3 regions of the Streptomyces sp. NPDC041124 genome follow, and region 2 is predicted to be linked to each of the others. Evidence: riboswitches for the same ligand, from Rfam matches in the RefSeq annotation. Region 2 holds a riboswitch; each other region holds the start of a gene.

Region 1 (5,593 bases), on a different contig from region 2:
CGAAGTCGACCTTGGTGAAGCCGACGTCCACGACGGCCGCGCCGCCGCTCGACGGGGTGAGGGTGAACTTCAGCGGCATGCCGGTCTCGTAATCGACGGCGATGCTGATCGCGCCCACCGTGGAGCCGGACTGCTTCGGCTCGACGACCAGCTTGTAGGCGTCCCGGCCGGCCACCTGGGCGGTGCCGTCGACGGTCACGGACGTGGTGTCGTCGACCGCCTTCAGCGCCTCCTCGGCGAAGTCCTCCGGGGTGGCGGGGGGCTGCCGCTCACGGTCCTCGCCGGAGGCGTCGACCGTGCCGTGGTAGACCTCGTTGGACCCGCTGTCGTAGCCCCAGACGTCCTCGCCGTCGTGGATCAGGCTGTACTCGGCGGCGTCCTCCAGGATCGACACCTTCTGCCGGTCCGGGCCGTCGGCCGCGATCCTCAGCGTGTGCGTGCCGGACGCCAGTTCGGTGAGCTTGGCGGACGGGTCGGCAGAGGAGCCGCCGTCACCGCCCTGCTCCGCCGCGCCGGACATCAGGCCGCTCTCCAGGCCGCCGAGGTCCGGCAGCCCGAGGTCCGTGGTGATCTTCACGGTGCCGGACAGCTGCTCCACGTCCGACTTCGCGATCTTCTCGATGAGCTGCGCGGCGGTGATCTCCGGCAGGTCGGGGTCGCCGGAGCTGGCGATCGCGGGGACGAGCCCGATGGTCGCGGCCGCCACCCCCATCACCGTGACCGGGACGACGTACCGCGCGGCCCTGCGCCGCCTCGTGCGCGGTTCGCCGGCCTCTCCCGCGGTGGTCGTGTGGTCGGATTCGTACGGTGCCATGTGTGCCCTCCGTCGTCGGCGGCGGCTTCCGTCTCGTGTCCACGCACCAGTCTCGCCCTGAGCCGCCATTCTCACCCGAACCGGTGAGAAGTGGTGTTGTCCGTCGTGGTCCATCCGACCAAATCCGGCGGGCGGACGCGTCAGACCCCGGGCTCAACTCCGTGTACTGCTGGGGTATGACACGGAGGGTGGTTCCCTCCCCCGCCCCGTAGGGGTCGAGGGGGGACGGCGGACTCAGCCCGCGCGGTGCACCACCGCGTCGCACAGCTCCACCAGGGCCGCCTTGGCCTCGCACTCGCGCAGCGGGGCCAGCGCCGCGCGCGCCTCCTCGGCGTAGCGGACGGTGTCCCGGCGGGCCTGCTCCAGCGCGGGGTGGGCGCGCAGCAGGCGCAGCGCCTCGGCGTGCCGGGTGTCGTCGGTGAGGTCGGAGTCGAGCAACTCGCACAGGGCGACGTCCTCGGGCAGCCCCAGCCGGGCCGCCCGCTCGCGCAGGCGCAGCACGGGCAGGGTGGCGATGCCCTCGCGCAGGTCGGTGCCGGGGGTCTTGCCGGACTCGTGGGTGTCGGAGGCGATGTCGAGGACGTCGTCGGCGAGCTGGAAGGCGACGCCGAGGCGCTCGCCGTACTGGGTGAGCACGTCCACCACCGTCTCGTCGGCGCCGGACATCATCGCGCCGAACCGGCAGGAGACGGCGACCAGCGAGCCGGTCTTGCCCCCGAGCACGTCCAGGTAGTGGTCGACCGGGTCACGGCCGTCCTGCGGTCCCGCGGTCTCCAGGATCTGCCCGGTGACCAGCCGCTCGAACGCCTCGGCCTGCACCCGCACCGCCTCCGGGCCGAGGTCGGCCAGGATGTGCGAGGCCCGGGCGAAGAGGAAGTCGCCGGTGAGGACCGCGACGGAGTTGCCCCAGCGGGTGTTGGCGCTGTCCACGCCGCGCCGCACGTCGGCCTCGTCCATCACGTCGTCGTGGTACAGCGTGGCCAGGTGGGTCAGCTCCACCACCACGGCGGAGGGCACCACGCCGGGCGCGTAGGGGTCGCCGAACTGGGCGGCGAGCATCACGAGCAGCGGGCGGAACCGCTTGCCGCCGGCCCGCACCAGGTGCTGGGCGGCGCCCGTGATGAAGGGGACCTCACTCTTGGTGGCCTCGATCAGCCCTTCCTCGACAGCCGTCATTCCGGCCTGGACATCGGCTTCCAGAGCCTGGTCCCGCACGCTCAGCCCGAACGGCCCGACGACGGTCACGAGGGGTCTCCTGTCTGCTGGTGTCCACTGGCGATCACACGGAATGTCGATAGGTCGCTGCCCTCACTCAAGTCAGCGTATCCGGTCACGTTTCGATCACCACCGGCACCCGGGGTTACAGGCAGGGCGGTACGGGGCCGGGGGCGGGGTGTTCGCGACCGGGTCGACGGCAGTGGACATTCCCTCCCTTTGGCGGACGTACCGGCACCCACATCACCCCGTCCGGACGTGCGTCCGATTTACCTCTCTTGGTCACCGAATTCCCGTTGGCGGCAAATGCTCTCGCATTCCCCGGCCAGTGAAGTGAGTCACGCGCCGCCCGTGGAGCCCGCCACGCCCGCAGTCCGGCGTGCTCCCTTCCCCTGAACGGGAGTTGACCCTCCGTGAGCACAAAGGATCAAGCACCCCAAATCACCCGTTCGAAGATCAAACGGCTGCTTGTGTGACGCCCTCACTTGTTCCCCCCATCCGCTCTCGCATACGTTCCGGGCCTGCCGGGCGGACGCCGAATCCTGCCACCGCCCGCACCACACCCATCGACGAACTCACGCACGGCAGGAGCGGGGGACCCAGGTAAGTCGCCGCACCGGGCATCGCACCGGGACGGCTCGGGGTGAAGCCATGCCCGCAGGGGCACGGCCGGGCACTCTCCCGCCCGAACCCGACAGCTCACCTCGCAGGCGTAGGAGAGGAACCCAGACATGCCCGCTTCCGGTCAGCCCCGCTTCGGCCGTCGCCGCCTCGCCCGCTCCCTCGCCGTCGCCGGTGCCGGCGTCGCCGTGGTCGCCCTCCCGCTGTTCGGCGCCACCGGTGCCGCCGCGGCCACCACGACGTCCACCACCACTGCCTCGGCCACGGCGTACCCGGACACCCTCGACGGCTGGATCCGCGAGTCGCTGGACGTGATGGCGCAGCACGGCATCCCGGGCTCCTACGAGAGCATCCACCGCAACATCATGCGCGAGTCCTCCGGCAACCCCGCCGCCATCAACCTGTGGGACTCCAACGCCGCCAAGGGCACCCCGTCCAAGGGCCTGCTCCAGGTCATCGACCCGACCTTCCAGGCCTACCACGTGCCCGGCACCGCCTTCGACCCGTTCGACCCGGTCGCGAACATCACGGCGGCCTGCAACTACGCCGCCGACCGCTACGGCTCCATCGACAACGTCTTCGGCGCGTACTGAGCCGACCGCTGACGGCCCAGCACGGCCGCACCACCGAACAGTCGCTCGAGGACGACGGCCACGCCGTCGTCCTCGTTCGACGTGGTGATCTCGTCGGCCACCGCCTTCAGCTCGGGGTGCGCGCCCGCCATGGCGACACCGTGCGCCGCCCAGTCGAACATGGGGATGTCGTTCGGCATGTCGCCGAAGGCGACCGTCCGCTGCGGGCTCAGCCCCAGGTGCTCGGCGGCCAGCGCGAGGCCGGTCGCCTTCGTCACCCCGCACGGCTGGAGCTCCACGGTCCCCGGCCCCGACATGGTGACCGTGGCCAGGGAACCGACCACCGACCGCGCCGCCGCCGCCAACGCGTCGTCGGACAGCAGCGGGTGGCGCAGCAGCACCTTGCTGATCGGCCGCTCCCACAGCTCGCCGCGCCGCTCTACCCGCACGGCGGGCAGCGTCGGGTGCGGCATCAGATAGCCCGGCTCGATCAGCGTCAGCCCGTCGACACCGTCCTGGTCGACCGCGGCGTACACCTCCCCCACCTCGGCCTCGATCTTGCCGACCGCGGTCTCCGCCAGTTCCCGGTCCAGCCGGACGGACCACAGCATCCGGTGCGCGCCGGCGTCGTACACCTGCGCGCCCTGCCCGCACACCGCGAGCCCCGTGCACCCGAGCTGGTCGAGGAGCGGCCGCACCCTGGGGACCGGGCGGCCCGTCACCACGAGGTGCTGGGCACCGGTCTGCGCCACCCGCGCGAGCGCGGCGAGTGACCGGTCGGACACGGTGTCGTCGCCGCGCAGCAGCGTCCCGTCCAGGTCGGTGGCGATGAGCGAACAATCGGTGGGTGCGGCCATGATCAGAGAATACGGACCACGCGCCCCTCCGATTCACCGTGCCCGGTTCCGCTCGCTTCGGTGCGATTCCCCTTCCGTAGTCGCCGGGTAGAGACCGGTTCCGGCCTCTTTCACCGTTTGGCGAGAACATCGGGCATCTTTCACCGTTGGGCGAGAGCATCGGCCGCTGTCTACCGTCCGCCCGGGATGGGGCGGTACCTTCCCAACAGTCCAGGGGGACTTGACCGGGCGGCCAGGTGAGCAGTGGACGCGTGCGCGCGCTGAGCCCGAGGAGCGCGGCGAGGGGGAACGGGAGCGCCGGCGGGAACCGCGCGCCCCGGCGGACGCGCCGCGCAGCCCCTTCATGGAACCGGAGTTCACCACCGCCGTGGGCCGGGTGCGGCCACGGGCCCGGGTGGCGGTGCTGTACGAGGGGGCCGAGCCGACGGCTTTCCTGCCCCACGAGCGGGAAGCCCTGCATGTCCGCCTCGCGCCCGCGCACTCGCCGCCCGCGAGCCACCTCCGGCACCGGCTCCCACACCGGCTCCGGAACTCCGCTCTGCACAAGACCGCCGTCCGGCCCGTAACGTGTGGCACGGCCACGGACACGTGGAGCACCCGCGCACACGAAAGCGAGGCAGCACCCGATGCCCCCCTTCGATGTCCCCGAGGGCGACCCCTTCGGCCCGCACAACCTGCCGTACGGCGTCTTCTCGCCCCCCGGCTCGTCGGAGCGGACCGTCGGCGTCCGGCTCGGCGACCACGTCCTCGACGCCGGCGCCGCGGCGCACGCCCTGGGCTCCCCCTACGCCTCCCTGCTCGCCCGCCCGACCCTCAACCCGCTGCTGGCGGCGGGCCGTACGGCCTGGTCGGACGTGCGGCGGGCGCTCACCGCCTGGGTGACCGTCCCCGCGCACCGGGAGACCGTCGAGCCGCTGTTCCACCCGCTGTCCGAGGTGACCCTGCACCTGCCCTTCGAGGTCGCCGACTACGTCGACTTCTACGCCTCCGAGAACCACGCCCGGAACGTCGGCCGCATGTTCCGCCCCGACGCCGCCGACTCCCTGACGCCCAACTGGAAGCACCTGCCGATCGGTTACCACGGCCGGTCCGGCACGGTCGTGGTGTCCGGCACCGATGTCGTCCGTCCCTCCGGCCAGCGCAAGGCGCCCGCCGACGCCGCCCCGGTGTTCGGGCCGTCCGTCCGGCTGGACATCGAGGCGGAGGTCGGCTTCGTGGTCGGGACCCCGTCCGAGCGGGGCCGGCCGGTGGCGCTCGGCGACTGGCGCGACCACGTCTTCGGCCTCTGCCTCCTCAACGACTGGTCCGCCCGCGACGTCCAGGCCTGGGAGTACGTGCCCCTCGGCCCGTTCCTCGGCAAGTCCTTCGCCACCTCGGTGTCGGCCTGGATCACCCCGCTGGACGCGCTGGACGAGGCCCGCGTGGCCCCGCCGGAGCGCACCCACGAGCTGCTGCCGTACCTGGACGACAGCGGCGAGGAACCCGGCGGCTACGACCTGCGCATCACCGTGACC
Region 2 (5,593 bases):
CACTCGGCCAGCTTCGGGGCCAACGCCCAGGCCATGGCGGCGGGCCTCGCGGTGCTGTCGGTCATGGAGAACGAGCGGATCGTCGCGCACGTGCGGACCACCGGGGAACTGCTGCGGTCCCGGCTGGCCGCCCTCGTCGACACGTACGAGCTGCTCGCCGACGTCCGCGGCCGGGGCCTGATGATCGGCATCGAGTTCGGCCGGCCCCGGTCGCTGCGGCTGCGCTCGCGCTGGACCATGCTGCAGGCCGCCCGCCCGGGCCTCTTCGCACAGATGGTGGTCGTGCCGCTGCTGCAGCGGCACCGCATCCTCACCCAGGTGTCGGGGGACCACATGGAGGTGATCAAACTGATCCCGCCGCTGATCATCGACGAGGCGGACGTGGAGCGGTTCGTGCACGCCTTCACCGCCGTGATGGACGACGCGCACGACGGCGGACTCATCTGGGAGTTCGGCAGGACGCTGGTGAAACAGGCGGTCACCGACCGCTGACCGGGCGACCCCGAGGATTTTGCCTCCCAGGCAAGAAAATTGCCACAGGGGCAAAAGTCCGGCTGAATGGAGCCATGAGCTCCTCCGAGACCGAGCCGCCGGCCGGCGCGCTCCCCGCGGTCGCGCCGCAATTGCGCGCCCTGCGGCGACGGGCCTCACTGACCCTGGAGGTCGCCGCCCGCGACGCGGGGCTGTCGCCCGCCCACCTCTCCCGTCTGGAGACCGGGCAGCGCCAGCCCTCCCTGCCGATGCTGCTCTCCCTCGCCCGCATCTACGGTACGACCGTCTCCGAGCTGCTCGGCGAGACGTCCGCCGACCGGGACGCGGTGGTGCGGGCCTCCGACATGGACTCCACCACCGCGGGCGGCTGGACCTACTGGCCGGCCGGTGCCGCGGGGCGCGGCATGCAGGCGCTGCGGGTCCACGTGCCGCACGGTTCCCAGGGCGACATCGTGCGCGTCCACCCCGGTGAGGAGTGGCTGTACGTCCTCAGGGGACGGCTGCGGCTGCGCCTCGGGGACACCCTGCACCGGCTCGCCCCGGGCGACAGCGCGCACTTCGACTCGCTGACCCCGCACCGTATCGACGCGTCCGATCCCGACGGGGTCGAGCTGCTGTTCGTCCACACCCTGCTGCAGAGTCCCACGGCCGCGCTGTGCCTGGGCCCGATCCACGGAGACGCGATATGACCGGCAAGGACCTGGAGGAGAAGCTGCCCCGCGCCATGTGGGTGCGGCTGTTCATCTACGTGGTGGTGGGGCACATCCTCGCGGCCTTCATCTACTTCCTGTTCGAGGTGGCTCCCAAGAAGTAGGGCCCGGCACGGGGCGCCGGGCGCCGTCTCAGTCGAGCATGCGCGAGCGCAGCCGCTCCCGGTCCGCGTCCGTGAGTCCGAGACCCTGCTCCAGGTACGGCTCCACGCCGCCCCACGTCTCCTCGACGGTCTCGAAGGCGGCCGACAGGTACTCCGCCCGGGCGTCGAACAGGGGGTCGAGCAGCTCCATCACCTCGGGGGAGTAGGCCGAGGCGGAGCTGCCGCTGCGGTGCACCTTGTAGCGGCGGTGCTTGGCGCTGGACTTCAGGTAGTCGTCGACGATCGCGTCCCGCTCGACGCCCAGCGCGAGCAGCGTCACCGCCACCGACAGGCCCGCGCGGTCCTTGCCCGCCGCGCAGTGCATCAGCGCGGGGACGCTGTCCTCGGCGAGCGAGCGCAGCACCAGCGCGTGCTCGGCGGTGCGCTCCTTGATGATCAGACGGTAGGAGCTGATCATCCGGTCCGCGGCCTTGCCGTCCGCGAGGACCGAGCGCAGCTGGTCCAGGTCCCCGTCGCGGACCATCCGCCAGAACTCGGCGCCGTCCGCCGGGTCGCTGAGCGGCAGGTTCACGTTGCGCACGCCCGGCAGCTCGACGTCCGCCCCCTCCAGCCTCTGGTCGGCCGCGTTGCGGAAGTCGAAGACCGTGTGCAGCCCCAGCGAGGACAGGAACACGGCGTCCTCCGCGGTCGCGTGGGCGAGGTGACCGCTGCGGAACAGCACTCCGTGCCGCACCCGCCGTCCGTCCACGGTCGGCAGTCCGCCCACGTCGCGGAAGTTGCGTACTCCGGCCAGCTCCGGTTCGGTCGACGGGATCTGCTGCGTCACGAAGGACTCCTCCCACTCCGCGCCGTCGCCGCGGCTCGTCGACGGGCACCACATGACGATACGACATTGCCTGCCTGGGGCAATGAGTTGTCCACAGGCAGGCCCCGACCACTCCACGACCGCGATGATCTCGACGGCCCGGGGGCGTCCCGCCCCGCGCCGTCCAGATGGTCATCTCGGGTCACATCGGACTGAATGCCTTCAAAGGGACTAAGTGCATGGAAATGCCTCGCCCCCGTCCCCGGACCGAGGGTGATCCGGGTGTGGAGGCGTCCCGGCCCGGGCGTCCACGATCGCCTGATTCACGCTTTCTGTCCGATTAGTCAGTTTGGATCCAACGTGCCCCCATAGGGCAGGAGATGGGGAGGGGGTGCGTGAGCATCGTCATATCGGTGACGGTGTGTTGTCGCCATGTTCACGTAATTCAGCGGAACGGCAAGGGAATTCACGCGGGGAATCCGCATCCGGGTCGACGCTCGGTGACGTCGTTTCGCCCCGTGGATCACGAAAAAGAGCGTTCGCGGCGAACCTTCGCTTGTCCGTTCGCATCCGGGTCGCTTACGTTCCCAACCGATCCGGACGGACGCCTAATCCTGCCGCCGCCCGGAGCCCGCACACACTGACCCGTGTACGGCAGGAGCGGGGGACCCACAGGTACGACTGCCTGTTCCGGTCTCCGGAACGGCTTGGGGTTAAGTCGCGTGAATTCGCGGCCGGGCATCTCCAGTCCGAACCCGACAGCTCACCTCGTAGGCGCCGGAGAGGAAATCGTCATGCCCGCGAAGGGTAAGCACCGCCGTACCAAGGCTCAGCGTTTCACCCGTTCCATCGCCGTCGCCGGAACCGGTGGCGCCGCACTCGCCCTGCCGCTCCTCGGCGCCACCGGCGCGCACGCCGCCCCGCAGTCGGCTCCCGAGAAGACCGTCCAGTCCCTTTCCGTCACCAGCGACAAGGCCGCCGCCGCGAAGAGCGGTGAGGGCCGCACCTACACCGTGAAGGCCGGCGACTACCTCGCGAAGATCGCCGAGGCGGAGCAGGTCGACGGTGGCTGGAAGAAGCTCTACGCGGACAACCGCCAGGTCGTCGGTGACGACCCGTCACTGATCCACCCGGGCCTGAAGCTCTCCGTGGACGGCAAGGCCGCCGAGGCCCCGGAGAAGTCCGCCACGCCGAAGCCCGCCGCGCCCAAGCCGGCCGCGCCGAAGGCCGAGAAGCCCGCCGAGAAGCCGGCGCAGCAGTCGTCCGAGCGGACCGCCCCGCAGGCGTCCACGCAGACGACCGCGAACCAGGCCTCCTCCGGCTACAGCTCCCCGGTGCTCGGCGGCAGCCTCGGCACCGCCTACAAGGTGGCCGGCAGCATGTGGTCCAGCGGCTACCACACCGGTGTCGACTTCGCCGTCCCGACCGGCACCTCGCTGAAGGCCGTCGGCTCCGGCACGGTCGTCTCCGCGGGCTGGGCCGGCGCGTACGGCAACCAGGTCGTCATCAGGCTCGACGACGGCCACTACGCCCAGTACGCCCACCTGTCCTCGCTGTCCGTCTCCGCCGGCCAGACCGTGAGCGGCGGCCAGCAGGTCGGCCTCTCCGGCTCGACCGGCAACTCGACCGGCCCGCACCTGCACTTCGAGATCCGCACCGGTCCGAGCTACGGCTCGGACGTGGACCCGGTCTCCTACCTCCGCTCCAAGGGCGTCTCCATCTGACCCCTGCGGCACCCTTCCTGACCCGCGCGCCGAAGGCCGGCTCCCACCCCCGGGGCCGGCCTTCGGCGTATTCCGGAAAGGGCCGACACCCGGGAGTGGCTTATCTCACCGCGCGTCAACCCCTGCCTACGGTCGCGTAGGTCACATCGAAAGGTGAATCATGGCCTGCTGTGGCAGACGATTCGAGGAATGAGAGCAGAAGAGTGATCGGGTCGTACGTGGCGGTGGGGGACAGTTTCACCGAGGGCGTCGGCGACCCCGGCCCCGACGGGGCGTTCGTCGGCTGGGCCGACCGGTTCGCCGTCCTCCTAGCAGACCTCCGGCCCGAGGGAGCCTTCGAGTACAGCAATCTCGCCGTGCGCGGAAAGCTGTTGGACCAGATCGTGGCGGACCAGCTCCCGAGAGCCGTGGAACTCGCCCCCGATCTGGTCTCCTTCTGCGCGGGCGGCAACGACATCCTGCGTCCGGGCTCCGACCCCGACGAGGTGGCCGAGCGTTTCGAGCGGGCGATCGCCGCGCTCACGGCCGTGTCCGGCACCGTGCTGGTGACGACCGGGTTCGACACCCGCGGTGTCCCCGTCCTGAAGCACCTGCGCGGCAAGATCGCCACCTACAACGGGCACGTGCGGGCCGTCGCCGACCGCTACGGCTGCCCGGTGCTGGACCTGTGGTCCCTCAGGAGCGTCCAGGACCGCAGGGCCTGGGACGCCGACCGGCTGCACCTGTCGCCCGAGGGACACACCCGTGTGGCGCTCCGCGCGGGACTCGCCCTCGGCCTGGACGTCCCCGCCGACCCGGAACAGCCCTGGCCGCAACTGCCGCCCCGCGGCGCCCTGGAGGTCCGCCGGGACAACGTCCAGTGGGCCCGTGAGTACCTGGTGCCGTGGATCGGCCGGCGGCTGCGCGGCGAGTCCTCCGGCGACCACGTGATCGCCAAGGGCCCGCTGTCACCGGACGACATCAAGGTGCGGATCGCCGCCGTGGCGTGAGACTTTGCGCGGTAGCGTGCCGATCATGGGGGACTGGGGCACGCGGCCGGCGACCGCGGCGGACGTCGAGCCGGTGGCGGAGCTGCGCGCGGTCGTGCGCCGCGCCCGGATCTGGAACGGCTCGGCCGGTACGACGCCCGGCGGGTGCGCGAGCGGCTGCGTGACGGGTTCGATCCCGCCCACCCCCGGGTGATCGAGGCGGGCGGCGCCTTCGCCGGCTGCGTGGCCCTGCGCCCCGCCGGGCACTGCCACTGGCTGGAGCACTTCTACCTGGACCCCGCGCTGCAGGGCGGCGGCATCGGCTCGGGCGTGCTGCGCGCACTGCTGGAGCGGTGCGACCGCGAGGGCGCCGTCGTCCGGCTCGACGTGCTGCGCGGCAGCCCGGCCCGGCGGCTGTACGAGCGGCATGGATTCACCGTCGAGACCGAGGGCCCGGTGGACGTGTTCATGGTGCGCGAGCCGAGCCGGAGCCGTCGGCCGTGACCGGCACCACGGTGTCGTACCCGCCCCACATAATGGAATGCCTGAACGACTCCACCTGGAGGTACCGTGGCCGGTTCCCCTTTCCGCAGCCCCGGGCTCCGCGCCCTGCGGCCCACCGGCTTCGGCGCGGACCCCGGCGGCGAGCGCATGGCCCGCATCCGCCGGTCCCCGCACTTCGAGGACGGCGTGTTCCAGAACCCGGGCGGCCCCGCCCGGACCCGCCCCTCGGGCTCGGCGCGTGACCTGGCGAAGGTGTACTTCGACAAGGACAGCCGCTCCCGCCGCG
Region 3 (5,593 bases), on a different contig from region 2:
ATCACGTCGCCGGTGTTGACCTTCTGGCCGACGCTGACGCCGATGGAGGACTGGTGGGCGTACAGGATCTCGGTGCCGTCGTCGAGCGTGAGCACGGTCTTGTAGCCGTAGGAACCGTCCCAGCCGGCGGAGGTGATCGTGCCGGTGTGGACCGCCTTGATCAGGGTGCCGGTGGGGGCCGCGAAGTCGAGGCCGGTGTGCTGGCCGGAGGACCAGTAGGCGCCGGACTGACCGAAGGTCGAGGAGATGGTGTACGAGGAGGTCGGCAGCGTGTACTGCTTGGCCAGCTCGGCGAGGCGCTTGGCCTCGGCGGCCTTCGCGGCTTCCTCCTCGGCCTTCTTCTTGGCGGCCTCGGCCTTGGCCTTGGCCTCCTGCTCCGCCTTGGCGGCGGCCTCGGCGGCCTGCTTCTCGGCGGCGGCGAGGGCTTCGGCGGCGGCCTTGGTCTCGGCCTGGCTCTGCTGCTGCTCGACCTGGGCCATGATCCGCGAGCGGAGCGCCTCACCGGCACCGGCGGTGCCCTCTTCGGTGTCGGCCGCGCTCATGCCGAGGGTGCTGAGCGGAGTGGCCGAGCCCTGGGGCGTTTCCTCGTCGGAGATGAGGGAACCCACGTTGGGGAGGTCGGGCATGGAGATCGACACCGGCGGCTTGCCGGTCTGGGCGGTGGCCATGCCACCGGCGCCGACCGCGGCTATGACGCCGACACCGAGGACGGTGGAACTGCGGGCGAGTCCTCCGCCGCGCTGCTTGGAGACACGGTGCCGGCCCCGGACGGGGCGAATGGACTCCGCGGTGGGGTTCCACTCCTCGAAGGGGCCCTCGTCGGTGCGGTCTCCGCCGTAGGCGAAGGTGTCGCTCGGCATGAACGGGGCCTCGGGGGCAGGCGGGTTGGACGCCACGTGGGCGCGCTCCTTTCCTTCCTTCTCGCCTACCGGGTTAGCTGACGGGTTCGGAGCAGGAAGGTCTCCTACGCGCGTATACGAGCCGTGTCTCCACGGCCGCATCAACGCGATTCACCCCAAGTTGGTGGTTCCCCGGTTCCCTTGCGGGATTCGGCGCGTGCGCACGGAGCCGCCTTCTGTGACGGCTGGGACGACCGCGCTGCGTTATCGAACGTTAATAGACGCGGGGGCCGGATTCCAAGCCGTTCCTCTTGATCATTAACGAATCCCGGGTGGACTTAACTTCCACGAGCGGGCAAAAACGGGCGAGTTGACCGCGCTTCGGATACCGCCCCGCTCCTGACGGTTCGTCAGTCGTCACGCGCTGCGAGACGGTCCGATCACGGTGAGTGAGGGGAGCGGGGAGAGGGACGGACGACGGAAGACACCGAGGGCCGGAACCCTGATCGGATTCCGGCCCTCGGCCTTCAGTAGCGGGGACAGGATTTGAACCTGCGACCTCTGGGTTATGAGCCCAGCGAGCTACCGAGCTGCTCCACCCCGCGTCGTTGAGACCAGTGTACGCCATCGGCGGGACGTGCCGCACACCCGTCACGGACGGCTCGGCGTCACCCTCCGGTCAGGTGCCGGTTCGGCGCCTTGGCGCGCTCCTCGTACGCGGGCAGGACGACGACGGTGGCGCCCCCGTCCTCCAGTACGCCGCTGCCGTCGGCCCCCTCCACGAACGTGTCCGGCTCCCGCCAGGCCGTGACCACCCGCCGCACCCCCGCGGCGAGGATCAGCCGGGCGCACGGCACCGGCCGGGACGCGCGCCGGGCGCAGGGCTCCAGGCTGGAGTACACGGTGGCGCCGGCGAGCCGGGGATCGGCGGGGTCGGTCTTGGCGAGCGCGGCCTCCTCCGCGTGCACCACCGGGTCCGCGCCCTCCCGGGAGTGCCCGCGCGCCAGTTCCGTACCGTCGGCGGCGACCACCACCGCGCCCACGCTGAACGCGGTGCCGGAGGGCGGGCACTCGGCGGCCAGTGCGCAGGCGAGGGCCAGCCAGTGGTGGTCGGCCGCGGAGGACAGCGCGCCGGCGCCGGGCGCGGTGGGCTGGTAGCGCATCAGGACGACGTCGCCGACCGGACGGGTCTCCACCAGCCGCAGCCGGCCGCCCTGGTAGGTGCCGGGCCCGAAGAGGCGGGGGGCGCCCGGGTCGCCGACGAACAGGGGGGCGAGGACCAGCTGGAGTTCGTCGGCGAGCCCCTGGGTGATCAGCTGGGTGTGGATCAGACCGCCGCCCTCCACCATCAGCCGCCGCACCCCGCGCACGGCGTGCAGGTGCTCCAGGAGCCGCCGCCAGTCCAGCTCGGCACCGAGCGGGACGACGTCGGTGGCCAGGCCCAGGGCGCGGGCCCGTTCGGCGCCCCGGTCGGTGGTGTAGAGGACCTTCTCCCCGCCGGTGTGCCAGAAGCGCGCCGCCGGGTCGAGGTCGCCGGTGCCGCTGACGGTGACCTTGAGCGGGTACTCGGGCCTGCCCTCGCGGATCCGGGCGGCGCGCCGCTCGGGCGAGTTGACCAGCAGCCGGGGGTTGTCCGCGCGGATCGTGCCGGCGCCGACGAGGATGGCGTCCACCCCTGCCCGTACCTCGTCGACCCGGTCGAAGTCGGCCGGGCCGGACAGCAGCAGCCGTTCGGGGCCGGTGTCGTCCAGGTAGCCGTCGAGGGAGACGGCGGCGGACAGCAGGACGTACGGACGGTGCATCGGCGTACTCCGGGTGCGGGTCGGCGGCGGGCTCGGCCGTGGGGCGGCCGGCCCCAGTCTGACAAGCCGCCGGGCGGCCGGACACCCGCGCCCCTGGCCGGTCAGGGTTCGATGAGGCCCACGCGGATGGCGTACCGGGTGAGTTCCAGACGGTCCTTCAGGCCGAGCTTGGCCAGCAGGTTGGCGCGGTGCCGCTCGACCGTCTTGGGGCTGATGACCAGCAGGTCGGCGATCTGCTGCGAGGTGTTGCCCTCGGCGACGAGCTTGAGGATCTCCTCCTCGCGGTCGGTGATGGCCTTGGCCGGCAGGGTCCGGCCCTCCCGGGCGAGGTCGAGGTAGTTGTGGATGAGGGCGTTGACGGCGCCGGGGTAGAGGAACGGCTCCCCGCGCATGGTGGCGTGGCAGGCCTCGACGAGGTCCTGGTCGGCGACGGACTTCAGGACGTAGCCCGAGGCGCCGGCGGCGAGCGCCTCGAAGAAGAACTGCTCGTTGTCGTACATGGTCAGGACGAGGATCCGTGTCCCCGGCAGGGTGCGGGAGAGTTCGCGGGCCGCCTGAAGGCCGGTCAGGCGGGGCATGGCGATGTCGAGGATCGCCAGGTCGGGGCGGTGTTCACGGGCCTGTTCGAGGGCTTCGGCACCGTCCGCGGCCTCGGCCACGACGGTCAGATCCGGTTCGCCGTCCAGGATGAGGCGAACTCCCCGGCGGACCAGGGCGTGGTCGTCGGCGAGGAGGATACGGGTGGGGGCCTGCTCGGTCATGTCTGCGTTTCCGGTCGGGGGACGTCGGTCACGGGGGCGGGGCGTGCGCGGGCGAGGACGGGCCCCGCAGGGGAACGAGGGCGTGCGCGGGGAAGCGGGCGGGGACGGGGACGGCCAGGCGCACCTCGGTGCCGCCGGAGGGGCGGGACTCCACGGTCACCACGGCGCCGACGAGCAGGGCGCGCTCCCGCATCCCGCGCAGGCCGGCGCCCTCCTCCGCCCGGCCGACGCCCCGCCCGTCGTCACGGACGCGCAGCTCGACACCGCCGGCGGTGCGGTAGAGGGCGATCTCGGCGCGGCGGGCGCCGGAGTGCCGGGCGGTGTTGGTGAGGCCCTCCTGGGCGACCCGGTAGATGACCAGCTCCGTCTCCCGGTCCAGCTCCGGCAGGTCCGGGGCGAGGCTGTGCTGGACGCTCAGGCCGGGGCCGCCGAACTCGGTGGCGAGGGCCTTGAGGGCGCTGGCCAGGCCCAGTTCGTCGAGCACGCCGGGGCGCAGCCGGCGGGCGATGCGCCGGATCTCCTCCAGGCCGGCGCGGGTGGTCTCCTGCACCGACCGCAGTTCCCCGCGCAGCTCGGGCGGGGCGTGGTCGGCGGCGCGCTTGAGCTGGAGCAGGACGGCGGTCAGGGACTGGCCGACCTCGTCGTGCAGTTCCTGGGCGACACGACGGCGTTCCCCCTCCTGGGCGGACAGGGCGCGGGCGCTGCTGGTGGCCCGCTCGTCCTCCAGGCGGTCGAGCATGGTGTTGAACGTGGTGATGAGCTCGGCGATCTCGCCGCGCCCGCCGACGGCAGGACGGCGCCCCGGGCGGAGCAGGTCGGTGGTGGTCATCGCGCGGGTCAGCCGCTGCAGCGGCGCGAGCCCGACGCGCAGCAGCAGTGCGTTGGCGACCAGCATGGCGGCCAGGCCCACGGTGAGGACCGCGGCCTCGGTGAGCAGTACGGGGGTGGAGACGGTGACCGGTCCCAGCAGGAGGGCCGTGGCGACGATGAGCACGACGGCGTTCAGCATGAAGATCCGCCAGAACAGAGGCACCCGTTACCGCCTCCTCGCCATGGCGCGCTCACCTGGGCTCCCGGTGCGGCGGGAGCCCGCGACGACCCGCGGACCGGGGGCGCGGCGCGGGCCGTCATGGTCCAGCCTGTGCCTCGGCCGGCTCACGCGCCATCCGTGACAACCCCCATTTTTCCCCGGCGGGTCCGGCCTGAAGGCGATCGGCGTGCGCACCGTCCGCCAGGAGAAATGGGGCTCCTGCGCCCCGGGGATGGGGCTCGCGACCGATGGCCCCGGCGGGTGGTGCCGGGAGAGCCTGGAGTCTCCGGTACCGGACGGTACGAGACATCGGCACACGGGCAAGTCCCTTTGGAGCGGCCCCGGTTCGCACCAGGCCGGCAGACCCTCCACCCGTCCCGCGGTACCGGGACGACGGCCGCCGGCAGGCTGACGTGCGGCCACCCTCTGGGAAGGAGGAGCCGTGCCCCGGCCTCACGACGATCGCCTGGTCGCCCTCGCGGCCCGAGTCGAGCACGAGGATCCCCGGTTCGCCCGAGCGCTGTCCACCGGACAGCCGGCCCGCCCCCGCGAGTACCGGCGCACCGGCGCCTGGTGGGCGCTGGTCATCGGGGTGCTGATGCTGCTCGCGGGAGTGATCGTCCCCGACGGACTGCTCATCGCGGCGGGCCTGGTCCTCTCCGGCATCGCCGTCCAGCTCCTCGACCCCGAGCGCCGCCACACGCCCCGCACCCCCCGGGAGCCGCGGACGCCGCGCTGACCGCGTGCCGCCGCGCGCTGCGCTTCCCCTCACCGCACCCCGCGCTCCGCCAGTGCCGCCTTCAGGCTGCGCAGGGCGTAGTAGACCCGGGACTTCACGGTGCCCTGCGGGACGCCCAGGGCGACGGCCGCCTGCTGGGTGGTGCGGTCGGCGAGGAAGGTCGCCCGCAGCGCGTCGCGGTGCGCGGGGGTCAGCGTCTCGAGGGCGTCGTTGACGACGATGGACGACAGCATCCGTTCGATGTCGTCCGACTCCGATCCCAGCTCCGTCAGCCAGGTGGCGCCGCCTATCTCCAGCGGGCGGGCGGTGCGGGCGCGGTGCGCGTCGATGACGAGGTTGCGGGCGACCCGGAACATCCAGGGGCGCACCGCCATGCCCTCGTCGTCGGCCAGGTTCTGCTTGTTCCAGCAGCGCAGCAGCGT

The links. Region 2 has a riboswitch for cyclic di-AMP ahead of ACZ6A9_RS31290 (M23 family metallopeptidase). Riboswitches for the same ligand answer to the same signal wherever they lie in the genome.
Region 1: it holds a riboswitch for cyclic di-AMP, as region 2 does, so the genes downstream of both, ACZ6A9_RS03705 (transglycosylase SLT domain-containing protein) here and ACZ6A9_RS31290 (M23 family metallopeptidase) in region 2, are expected to answer to the same signal.
Region 3: it holds a riboswitch for cyclic di-AMP, as region 2 does, so the genes downstream of both, ACZ6A9_RS08235 (M23 family metallopeptidase) here and ACZ6A9_RS31290 (M23 family metallopeptidase) in region 2, are expected to answer to the same signal.

What each region holds. Positions count from the first base shown of each region.
Region 1 covers NZ_JBVIYR010000001.1:778,730-784,322, forward strand. Annotated here, with positions in the region: gene ACZ6A9_RS03695 (LolA family protein) at 1-814, opposite strand, end outside; gene ACZ6A9_RS03700 (polyprenyl synthetase family protein) at 1,049-2,059, opposite strand; cyclic di-AMP (ydaO/yuaA leader) riboswitch at 2,587-2,757, shown strand; gene ACZ6A9_RS03705 (transglycosylase SLT domain-containing protein) at 2,761-3,243, shown strand; gene ACZ6A9_RS03710 (HAD family hydrolase) at 3,207-4,079, opposite strand; gene fahA (fumarylacetoacetase) at 4,706-5,593, shown strand, end outside.
Region 2 covers NZ_JBVIYR010000015.1:92,308-97,900, reverse strand. Annotated here, with positions in the region: gene ACZ6A9_RS31310 (aspartate aminotransferase family protein) at 1-492, shown strand, start outside; gene ACZ6A9_RS31305 (helix-turn-helix domain-containing protein) at 567-1,181, shown strand; gene ACZ6A9_RS31300 (DUF6126 family protein) at 1,178-1,306, shown strand; gene ACZ6A9_RS31295 (tyrosine-protein phosphatase) at 1,335-2,132, opposite strand; cyclic di-AMP (ydaO/yuaA leader) riboswitch at 2,740-2,903, shown strand; gene ACZ6A9_RS31290 (M23 family metallopeptidase) at 2,906-3,835, shown strand; gene ACZ6A9_RS31285 (SGNH/GDSL hydrolase family protein) at 4,039-4,824, shown strand; partial or broken gene ACZ6A9_RS31280 (GNAT family N-acetyltransferase) at 4,850-5,307, shown strand; gene ACZ6A9_RS31275 (MBL fold metallo-hydrolase) at 5,455-5,593, shown strand, end outside.
Region 3 covers NZ_JBVIYR010000003.1:15,205-20,797, forward strand. Annotated here, with positions in the region: gene ACZ6A9_RS08235 (M23 family metallopeptidase) at 1-896, opposite strand, end outside; cyclic di-AMP (ydaO/yuaA leader) riboswitch at 908-1,065, opposite strand; tRNA gene ACZ6A9_RS08240 (tRNA-Met) at 1,371-1,444, opposite strand; gene ACZ6A9_RS08245 (dihydrofolate reductase family protein) at 1,508-2,641, opposite strand; gene ACZ6A9_RS08250 (response regulator) at 2,743-3,402, opposite strand; gene ACZ6A9_RS08255 (HAMP domain-containing sensor histidine kinase) at 3,431-4,435, opposite strand; gene ACZ6A9_RS08260 (DUF3040 domain-containing protein) at 4,875-5,171, shown strand; gene ACZ6A9_RS08265 (sigma-70 family RNA polymerase sigma factor) at 5,201-5,593, opposite strand, start outside.